2 regions of the Brevibacillus sp. RS1.1 genome follow, and region 1 is predicted to be linked to the other one. Evidence: riboswitches for the same ligand, from Rfam matches in the RefSeq annotation. Region 1 holds a riboswitch; the other holds the start of a gene.
The links. A riboswitch is a leader RNA that binds a small molecule or an ion and turns the genes downstream of it on or off. The one in region 1 is predicted to bind S-adenosylmethionine.

Region 1 (4,420 bases):
GGCTCCTTCAATCCCAATCGAAGTGCCCACGATCAACTCTGTAAAAGGAATGATTGCAACCATCAGGATAATAAAAGGCAACGAACGCACAATGTTGATGAGCGTATTCAGGGTGTGATAAATGATTTTATTCGGAAAAAGGTGGTTCGCCTGTGTGATGACCAACAAAATCCCGAGCGGAATCCCGATCAGTGTCGCAATGAACAAGGAAAACCCAACCATGATGACGGTCTCTTGCAGGGATTGCCCGAATACCGGAATCATTTCAATCAAACGCTCCATTAGGTCCGCACCTCCTCTGGTGACACAATATCTACGCGGTAGACGGATTCGCGCAAGAAGCGAATGCCATCTTGAATGGGCTGGTCTTCACCAGAAATGTGCAAAAGCAAAATGCCGAGCGCCGTTCCCTTAATGGTCGTAATCGAGCCGTATAACAGATTGGTGCTGATCGGAAAGCGTGCGGACAAGGTGCCTAGAACAGGATCGAGAGCGGCATCTCCGCGAAAAGCAACGCGAACAATTTTGGAAACGGGTCCGGATTCTTTTATCTTGGACAAAATCTCCTGTGGTACCTGATCATCAAAAACCGTTTTGATAAAATTACGGGTCGTTTGCTCTTGCGGATTGCTGAACACATCCAGAACAGAGCCTTGCTCGATGACGACGCCGTTTTCCATGATGGCTACTTGGTCGCAGATTTTCTTGATGACCTGCATTTCATGGGTAATCAGCACGATGGTCAGGTTGAACTTTCGATTGATGTCGAGCAATAGCTCCAGAATGGATTCGGTTGTTTGCGGATCGAGAGCGGAAGTCGCTTCGTCACAGAGCAGGATTTCCGGGTCGGTCGCAAGTGCACGAGCGATGCCCACCCGTTGCTTTTGTCCACCGGATAGCTGAGAAGGATAAGCGTTTGCTTTATCAGACAAGCCAACCAAGCCGAGAAGGTCTTCTACCTTGCGCTTTATGACATCTTTGGGGACGCGATTCATCCGCAAGATTTCCGCTACATTGTCAAAGACATTATAGGAAGAGAGCAGGTTGAAGTGTTGAAAAATAATCCCGATCTTTTTGCGAGCTTGCCGCAGCTCTTTTTCCTTGAGGGTCAGCATGTTCTGGCCATTGACGATCACAGAACCGCTGGTCGGCTTCTCCAACAGGTTGATGGTACGGAGCAGGGTACTTTTCCCCGCTCCGCTAAAGCCGATCACCCCGTAGATTTGCCCTTTTTCCACCTGCAGGGATACGCCCTTCAATGCTTCTACCTGCTTGTTTCCTACTTGATACGACTTATGAATATCGGTTAGCTGTATCATAACGAGTTCTCCTTGTTGTTCTTGATGTTCCTGGCGTCGATCTTACCAGGACGGCAGTACAGCTCCTTCAAAGCGTTCGTCGATGAATTTTTTCACTTCTTCCGAGCGGTAGATGTCCACCAGCTTTTTGACGGCTGGGTTGTCTTTGTTGGTTTCGTTGACTGCCAAGATGTTTACGTATGGAGAGTCAGCCGTCTCAGCGAAGATCGCGTCTTTTTTCGGGGAGTAGCCAGCTTCCATCGCGAAGTTCGTGTTAATCGAAGCAACCTCTACGTTGCTCAGCGAGCGTGCCAGGAAAGCAGCCTCCAGCTCTTTGAATTGCAAATTTTTCGGATTTTCCACGATGTCCAGTGGTGTTGCGTTGTCACCCACGCCATCCTTGAGCTTAATCAAGCCAGCTGCCTGATAGAGCAGCAAGGCGCGTGCTCGGTTGGTCGGGTCATTTTGAATGCCGACAACGCCGCCTGCCGGGATGTCCTCGACTTTTTTGTGCTTGGTGGAGTACAGGCCCATCGGGTACGTCACGGTTTTTCCGACCTCGACGATCTTTGTTTTGTGATCTTGATTGAACTTCGCCAAGAACGGGATGGTTTGGAAGCTGTTTACATCGAGATTTCCTTTATCGAGAGCTTGGTTTGGCTGTACGTAATCGTTGAAAACGATGACTTCGACGTCGAGCCCTTTGCCTTTGGCGACTTCTTTTACTTTGTTGAGAATCTCTTCGTGTGGGCCGCCAGTGACCCCCACTTTGAGTGAGGTTTGTTCAGCAGCAGTGCCGCCGTTAGCAGGCGCAGCTTCTTGTTTGCCCCCGCAAGCCGTTACGAGCGATGCAGCGAGCAGTAGTGTAGTGAGCAGTAGACCAGTTTTTTTCATGAAAATACCCCTTTTCTCTGGATGTAAGATGGAAAAGAAAAAAGCCTCTTCCGACAGAAGAGGCGAAAACTGCAAGTATGTAACCACACTGCAACAATACCTCTCTTATCTGTCGGAATAATTCCGCTGGATTTGGCACCGTATCGTTTGTGATAGGTTGCCGAGGTGTCATAGGGCCAGTCCCTCAACCTCTCTTCATAAGAGAATGTGCTATGAAATTATCATTCCAAACATTGTTGTTAATTCTTATTTGGATAGTTGGATTATAACGACTGATTTTTTCGGTGTCAACAGTTTTTGCAAACGAATGACTTGGTGGAAAAATGTGAAATTGATCTAAATACGAATATTCTATTGAAGAATGAAAAAATCATATGTATAATGAGAGCGAATGAACCCGATGCCAGCTATCGCAGGTGATGACATGACTCTCGTGGACTCCAATGAAACTAGAAAAAAGCTGTCTGCCATCTATAATGAGATAGCAAAAGAGTTGTTCGGATTTGGAACGACTTTGCTCCGAGTCACGATTGAAAATCAGATGATTACGTTCCAAGCTAAGCATCGCCGCTCTCCGCGCTCACAAGCGTTGGAAGGAGAAGCACCGGCCCTCAAGCTCGAAGTCGATTTTCGCATGTCCCTTCTTTATAAGAAGAGACTGAGAGAACGACTGGAAGAAGAGATGGGGTTGCTGTTGGTAGCCGTGCTCAGGGACTATGATGCGCCTACGCAGTGGGCGATCACGAATGTTGTTTTAGCTGAATCAGAACTGAATACCTGACGCAATCGTTCGGATTTTCTCTTTTGATCTATCTTAAGGGGAGACCGTAGACTTTGCGTAAAAACGGGTGTCACTTCTCTTTGTTTACGAAGAAAAGTGCTCTTGTTTAGAATGATACGTTCTAATCAAGGGTACTTTTCTTTTTATTGTATCACCATATTTTGTCATCAAATGAACCCAACTGGAGGAGAATTACGATGAAGAAATTACTTGCTGGAATCCTGTCTTTTTCTATGATGTCACTGGCACTCGCTGGCTGTGGCAGCAATGATCAACCAAAAGCGGGGGGAGCTGGCGGCGAAGCCAAGGGCGAGCCACAAAAGCTGGTCATCTCCACATGGGGCTTCTCCGAAGACTTTTTCCGCAAAGAAGTATATGAGCCGTTTGAAAAAGAACATAACGTGAAAATCGTGCTGGAAATAGGGAACAACGCAGAGCGTCTGAACAAGGTCCGCCAAGGAAGCTCCGATGTAGACTTGATCTACCTCTCTGACTACTATGCACAGCAAGGGATTGAGAGTGGCGCATTTGAAAAAATCGACCGCAGCCGCATCCCGAACCTGGATCAAATCTACGACATCGCCAAAGCGCCACTGGGCGAGGAGTACGGTCCGGCATACACGATTGGTCAATTCGGGATTGCCTACAATCCAAAGCTCGTAAAAACCGAGATCAAGGATTGGAAAGATCTGTGGAACCCAGAGCTGACAGGCAAGCTGACACTGCCAAGCATTACGTCCACAACTGGCCCAATGGTTCTCGACAGTGCTTCTGCGGTTGCGGGCAGCAAGGAATTTAACGAGGATCAAGCCTTCGCAAAAATGAAAGAAGTCAACAAAAGTGTCGTGAAGTTCTACGATAAGACCTCCGAATACGTGAACATGTTTGGACAAGAAGAAATCGGCGTAGGACCGATTATGGAAATGTACTTCAAAGACATCAAAGCCGCTGTTCCAGAAGCTGTTTTCGTACAACCTGCAAGCGGCGGATATGCGGTTATGAATACGGTTAACATCGTAAAAGGCTCGAAGAACAAAGCACTCGCAGAAGACTTCATCAACTATCAACTGAGCAAAGAGGTTCAGGAGAAAACAGCAAAAGCGAAAATCGATTCCCCTGTAAACAAGACCGTTCAACTGACAGAAGAAGAAGCAAAAGGTGTAACGTACGGGGAAGAAACCGTAAGCAAGCTGAAAAAGCTGGACATGAAATTCGTAAACGAGCACTCCAAAGCATGGATTGACCGTTGGAATCGTGAAATCACGCAATAACGTACGATAGAAAAACAATAGGCGAGGGTATAGACAATTCGGATATACCCTCGTTTTTCAACGTATAGGAATTTGTATGAACGTGAGGAGGACCACTTGTGAAAAAGATCATTCTTGACGTCGATACGGGCATTGACGATGCGCTTGGCATTATTCTCGCTGTGAAAAGCGGGCAA
Region 2 (4,420 bases), on a different contig from region 1:
GGCGGGGCATGATGCTTGGATATCTGTCATACTCGCAGCCTTATTTACTCATCTTACAGTGATGACGATTTACAAGACCTTGCAAAAATACCCCTCAGCCGATATTTACGGAATTCAGGAGGATGTGTTTGGAAAGTGGCTGGGAACAGGCATAAGTATCATTTATTTGACCTATTTTTTTGTGTCGGCTGGAGTCATTTTACGTACCTACATTGAAGTTGTCCAAACCTGGATGTTTCCGAATTTACCAACGTGGGTTCTGTCAGGAATCATCCTGTTTCTAGCGTTTTACACAGTCGTAGGGGGGATAAGAGTCATCGCAGGCTATGCGTTTTTTTCCGTTATGGTCACGATGTGGATGATATTTGAGTTATATTTTCCCTTGAAATTTGCCAGGTGGGAATATTTGTTTCCTATCATGGACACCAGCCTAGAAAACCTGTTCAATGGAATGATTGCCATGTCTTTGACCAGTGCCGGCTTTGAGATTCTCTACGTTGCCTATCCTTATGTACAAAATAAAGAGAAGGTACACAAAAGTGTACAGTTGGGAGTGCTGGTGACGTATCTGATCTATTTGCTTGTTATGATTGTGGCGCTGGTCTTTTTTAGTCAGGGTCAGCTCATGAGAACGATTTGGGCGACACTCAATATGCAAAAGATGGTGTACCTCCCTATTCTGGAAAGGTTTGAACTGGTTGTCATTTCGTTTTGGCTTCTCGTAATTTTGCCGAATATCATGCTGTATTTGTGGGCTTCTGCCCGAGGTCTCAAGCGCTTGTTCGGATTTAATCTACGTCATTCATTGTATTGGATTATACCCGTGATCTATGTAGCCTCCTTGTCGTTGCTTTCCAGACAGCAGATGAGTCGGATGACGACTATTTACTCGCATATAACTCTGTACATTATTTACGTGTACCCCTATTTTTTGTACCTGATGGTCTGGCTGAAGCAACGAAAGCAAAGGATGAAACCAACCAGCAAAGGAGAGAGTGCCTGATGCTGCCTGTCCAAAAACATTGGATGCAGTTATCCAAGCGGTTTTTTGCCTTGTGGTGTTCATGTGTCCTTTTCCTGGCAGGCTGTTCAGATCGGCAAATTTTTGATGAGACAGGACTTGCCACGGCTGTCGGCTATGATCTGTTAAAGGATGGGGACGTTCGGGGGACAGCAATCATGCCCTCCATTAATCCAGAGGCGAAAGAAAAGATACAGGTTTTTTCAGCCATCGGTGAAACCAGTAAGGGAATTCGGGATCGGATAAATTTACAATCAGATAAAAGAGTATTGGGTGGGCAAATTCGTGTCGCACTCTACAATGAAAAATTGGCAAAGCGTGGACTTGGTAGTATCGTTGACACGTTGTATCGGGATTCCTCTATTTCCAGCAGGGTTTATCTTTGCTTATTTGAAGGCGAAACATATGATATGTTAACGCATCGCTATTCGGAAGAAGGGAATATCGGAATCTATTTATACCGTATGATTGAGCAAAATATTGAGGGGGAAAAAATTCCGTCTTCCACCATGCATGAGTTTTTTCGGTCTTATTATGACAAAGGAATCGACCCGATCATGCCGTTCATTGCAAGAAAGGGAAATGAGCTGCAAATCAAGGGGATCGGATTGTTTCAAGGGGAGCATTATGTAGGGTGGATCACACCTAAGGAAGCCTTTTTAATCAAGCTCATGCATGGAAAATTCCGCATTGGCAGCTACGATACTTCTGTCCCTGCTCATATTTTTGGCGAGGTACCCAAGAATCGCGGAAGTAAAAAAGACCGTGTGCAGCTTGTCTTTGATACGATTTCCAGCCATTCAAAAATCGAGCTGACCCAAGTATCTCCCCCGATCTTTGATATTCACATCCGATTAAATGCGCGGATTTTGGAATTAACCCTCCCACTGAAGCTAGAGAATGCAAGGTTGATGAAAATCATGGAACATGCACTGGAAGAAGAGCTCGGAAAAGAACTGCAGAAAGTAGTCCACAAATTGCAGAACCTCAATGTCGATCCCGCTGGTTTCGGGATCGTGTATCGCTCAAATAGCAGAGGGAAGGCAAATATGACGCAGGCTGAATGGAGAAAGATGTTCAAAGACGCGACATTTCGCTTTCACATAAAGTCAACCATCATCCGCAACGGCGTCATGGATTAAAAAACTTTTTCCTGCTATTACTATTGACGTGATATTTTCAAAAAGGATATAATCCGTTTTGTATCATCAAGAAATACAAAAAACGAACATAATATACGTAGATATCTTTCTTATCAAGAGAGGCGGAGGGACAGGCCCTATGAAGCCCGGCAGCCGGTTCATTTTCGAATGAACGTCGCGGTGCCAATTCCTACAGGATTTTTGGATCTTGTACAGATGAGAAGGGTGGATGCGAACGTATACATTGCGTTGCAGCCCCTTTTTCGTTTGTGAAAAAGGGGTTTTTATATTTTTATCAAGATTATGGTCGGGAGGTGGATGCGTTGATCCAACTGCGTCATTTGCATAAAAGCTATCAAGTACAGGGTAAAACCATCCCAGCGTTAACGGGGATCGACCTTTCCATAGAGCAAGGCGAAATATACGGGATTATCGGACACTCTGGTGCAGGGAAAAGTACGTTGATCCGGTGCATCAATTTGCTAGAGCGTCCAACTTCGGGGGAAGTTATTGTGGACGGCGTCGATTTGACGAAGCTGGATGAAGGGAAGCTGCAAGAAAAGCGCCGCTCAATCGGCATGATTTTTCAGCATTTCAACTTGCTGTCTTCTTCAACGGTCGGCGAAAATGTTGCTTTTCCGCTCAAGCTGGCAAAGCGTTCGAAGGCAGAGATTGATAAGAAAGTAAACGAGCTGCTGAAGCTGGTTGGCTTGGAGGCTCATAAGGACAAATATCCTTCCCAGCTGTCTGGCGGACAGAAGCAGCGTGTCGGGATCGCCCGTGCGCTCGCGAATGATCCAAAAGTGCTGCTCTGCGACGAAGCGACATCGGCTCTCGATCCGCAGACGACGAACTCCATTCTGGCTCTGCTCTTGGACATCAACCGCAAGCTGGGCTTGACCATTGTGTTGATTACTCACGAGATGCACGTCATTCGCTCCATTTGTGATCGTGTCGGCGTGATTGATGGAGGAAAGATCGTTGAGTCTGGTAACGTACTGGATGTATTCCTTCGTCCAAAGCATCCAACGACACAAGAATTCGTGGAGCAAGTAGCCGATTCTACAGAGCTGCGCGAAGCGGTCGAGCACGAAAAGGCTTCGGGGAACCGCACGATTGCTCGTGTCACCTTCCTCGGAGAAAAAACGTACCAGCCGATCCTGTTCCAAACGATGCAAGAGACAGGTACGGTATTCAGTATTTTGCAGGGAACGATTTCTCGCATGAAAGATACGCCGTATGGTCAGTTAGTGATCGAGCTGGAAGGCGATGTCGCACAGAATCAAAAGACCATCGAGACGCTGCGCCAACGTGGCTTGGAAGTAGAGGTGATATAAATGGACTGGACATTCGAAAATGTGGATTGGGCTGAAATCGGCGAAGGTACGATGGACACCCTCACGATGCTGGGCTTCTCTACTCTGTTTACCGTCCTGATTGGTTTGCCGTTGGGCATCATTCTGTTTTTGACTTCTCGCGGACAGCTTTTGCAAAACCGCACTTTTTATACGATTGCATCATTCGTTGTCAATGTATTGCGCTCGGTACCATTTATTATTCTGATGATCTTGCTGATTCCAGTGACGAAAATGATCGTAGGAACTTCACTCGGCGTACTGGGTGCCATTCCGCCGCTCGTATTTGGTGCCGCTCCGTTTTTCGCACGTTTGGTGGAAACCTCCCTGCGTGAGATTGATAAGGGCGTGATTGAGGCCGCACAATCTATGGGTGCTTCCAATTGGCAGATCGTCTGGAATGTCCTTTTGCCAGAGTCTAGATCTGGTCTAATCGCGGGTATTACGATCACGACGGTAACACTGGTCTCCTACACAGCAATGTCTGGGGTAATTGGCGGTGGTGGTTTGGGTGACTTGGCGATCCGATACGGTTATCAGCGTTTCCAAACCGATGTTATGGTTGTGACTGTTGTTATTTTGCTGGTGATGGTACAGATCTTACAGTCGCTGGGGGACCGTCTGGTTCTGAAATTCAGCCGTAAATAGGATCTTTCCATATAGATTGTCAAAAAATAAAACGAAATACATGCAAGGGGGAAATCATTCATGAAAAAGCTAGTCGTATCTGTACTTTCTACTGTGTTGGCATTTTCTTTGGCAGCTTGCGGAGGCAAAACCGAAACAGCACCTGCTCCAGCTGAAGGCGGCGCACAAGGCGGAAAACAGGAAGTAACATTGAAGGTAGGCGCTTCTCCCGTTCCACATGCAGCAATCTTGAAGTTCATTCAACCAAAACTGAA

Region 2: linked by a shared signal. The riboswitch ahead of HP570_RS23340 (methionine ABC transporter ATP-binding protein) and the one ahead of HP570_RS16145 (MetQ/NlpA family ABC transporter substrate-binding protein) in region 1 are both predicted to bind S-adenosylmethionine.

What each region holds. Positions count from the first base shown of each region.
Region 1 covers NZ_JABSVA010000004.1:394,053-398,472, reverse strand. The annotation lists gene HP570_RS16155 (methionine ABC transporter permease) at 1-282, opposite strand, end outside; gene HP570_RS16150 (methionine ABC transporter ATP-binding protein) at 282-1,319, opposite strand; gene HP570_RS16145 (MetQ/NlpA family ABC transporter substrate-binding protein) at 1,362-2,192, opposite strand; SAM riboswitch class I at 2,295-2,396, opposite strand; gene HP570_RS16140 (DUF2294 domain-containing protein) at 2,617-2,973, shown strand; gene HP570_RS16135 (ABC transporter substrate-binding protein) at 3,171-4,244, shown strand; gene HP570_RS16130 (nucleoside hydrolase) at 4,343-4,420, shown strand, end outside.
Region 2 covers NZ_JABSVA010000009.1:60,136-64,555, reverse strand. The annotation lists gene HP570_RS23350 (GerAB/ArcD/ProY family transporter) at 1-1,003, shown strand, start outside; gene HP570_RS23345 (Ger(x)C family spore germination protein) at 1,003-2,163, shown strand; SAM riboswitch class I at 2,271-2,386, shown strand; gene HP570_RS23340 (methionine ABC transporter ATP-binding protein) at 2,487-3,500, shown strand; gene HP570_RS23335 (methionine ABC transporter permease) at 3,501-4,166, shown strand; gene HP570_RS23330 (MetQ/NlpA family ABC transporter substrate-binding protein) at 4,227-4,420, shown strand, end outside.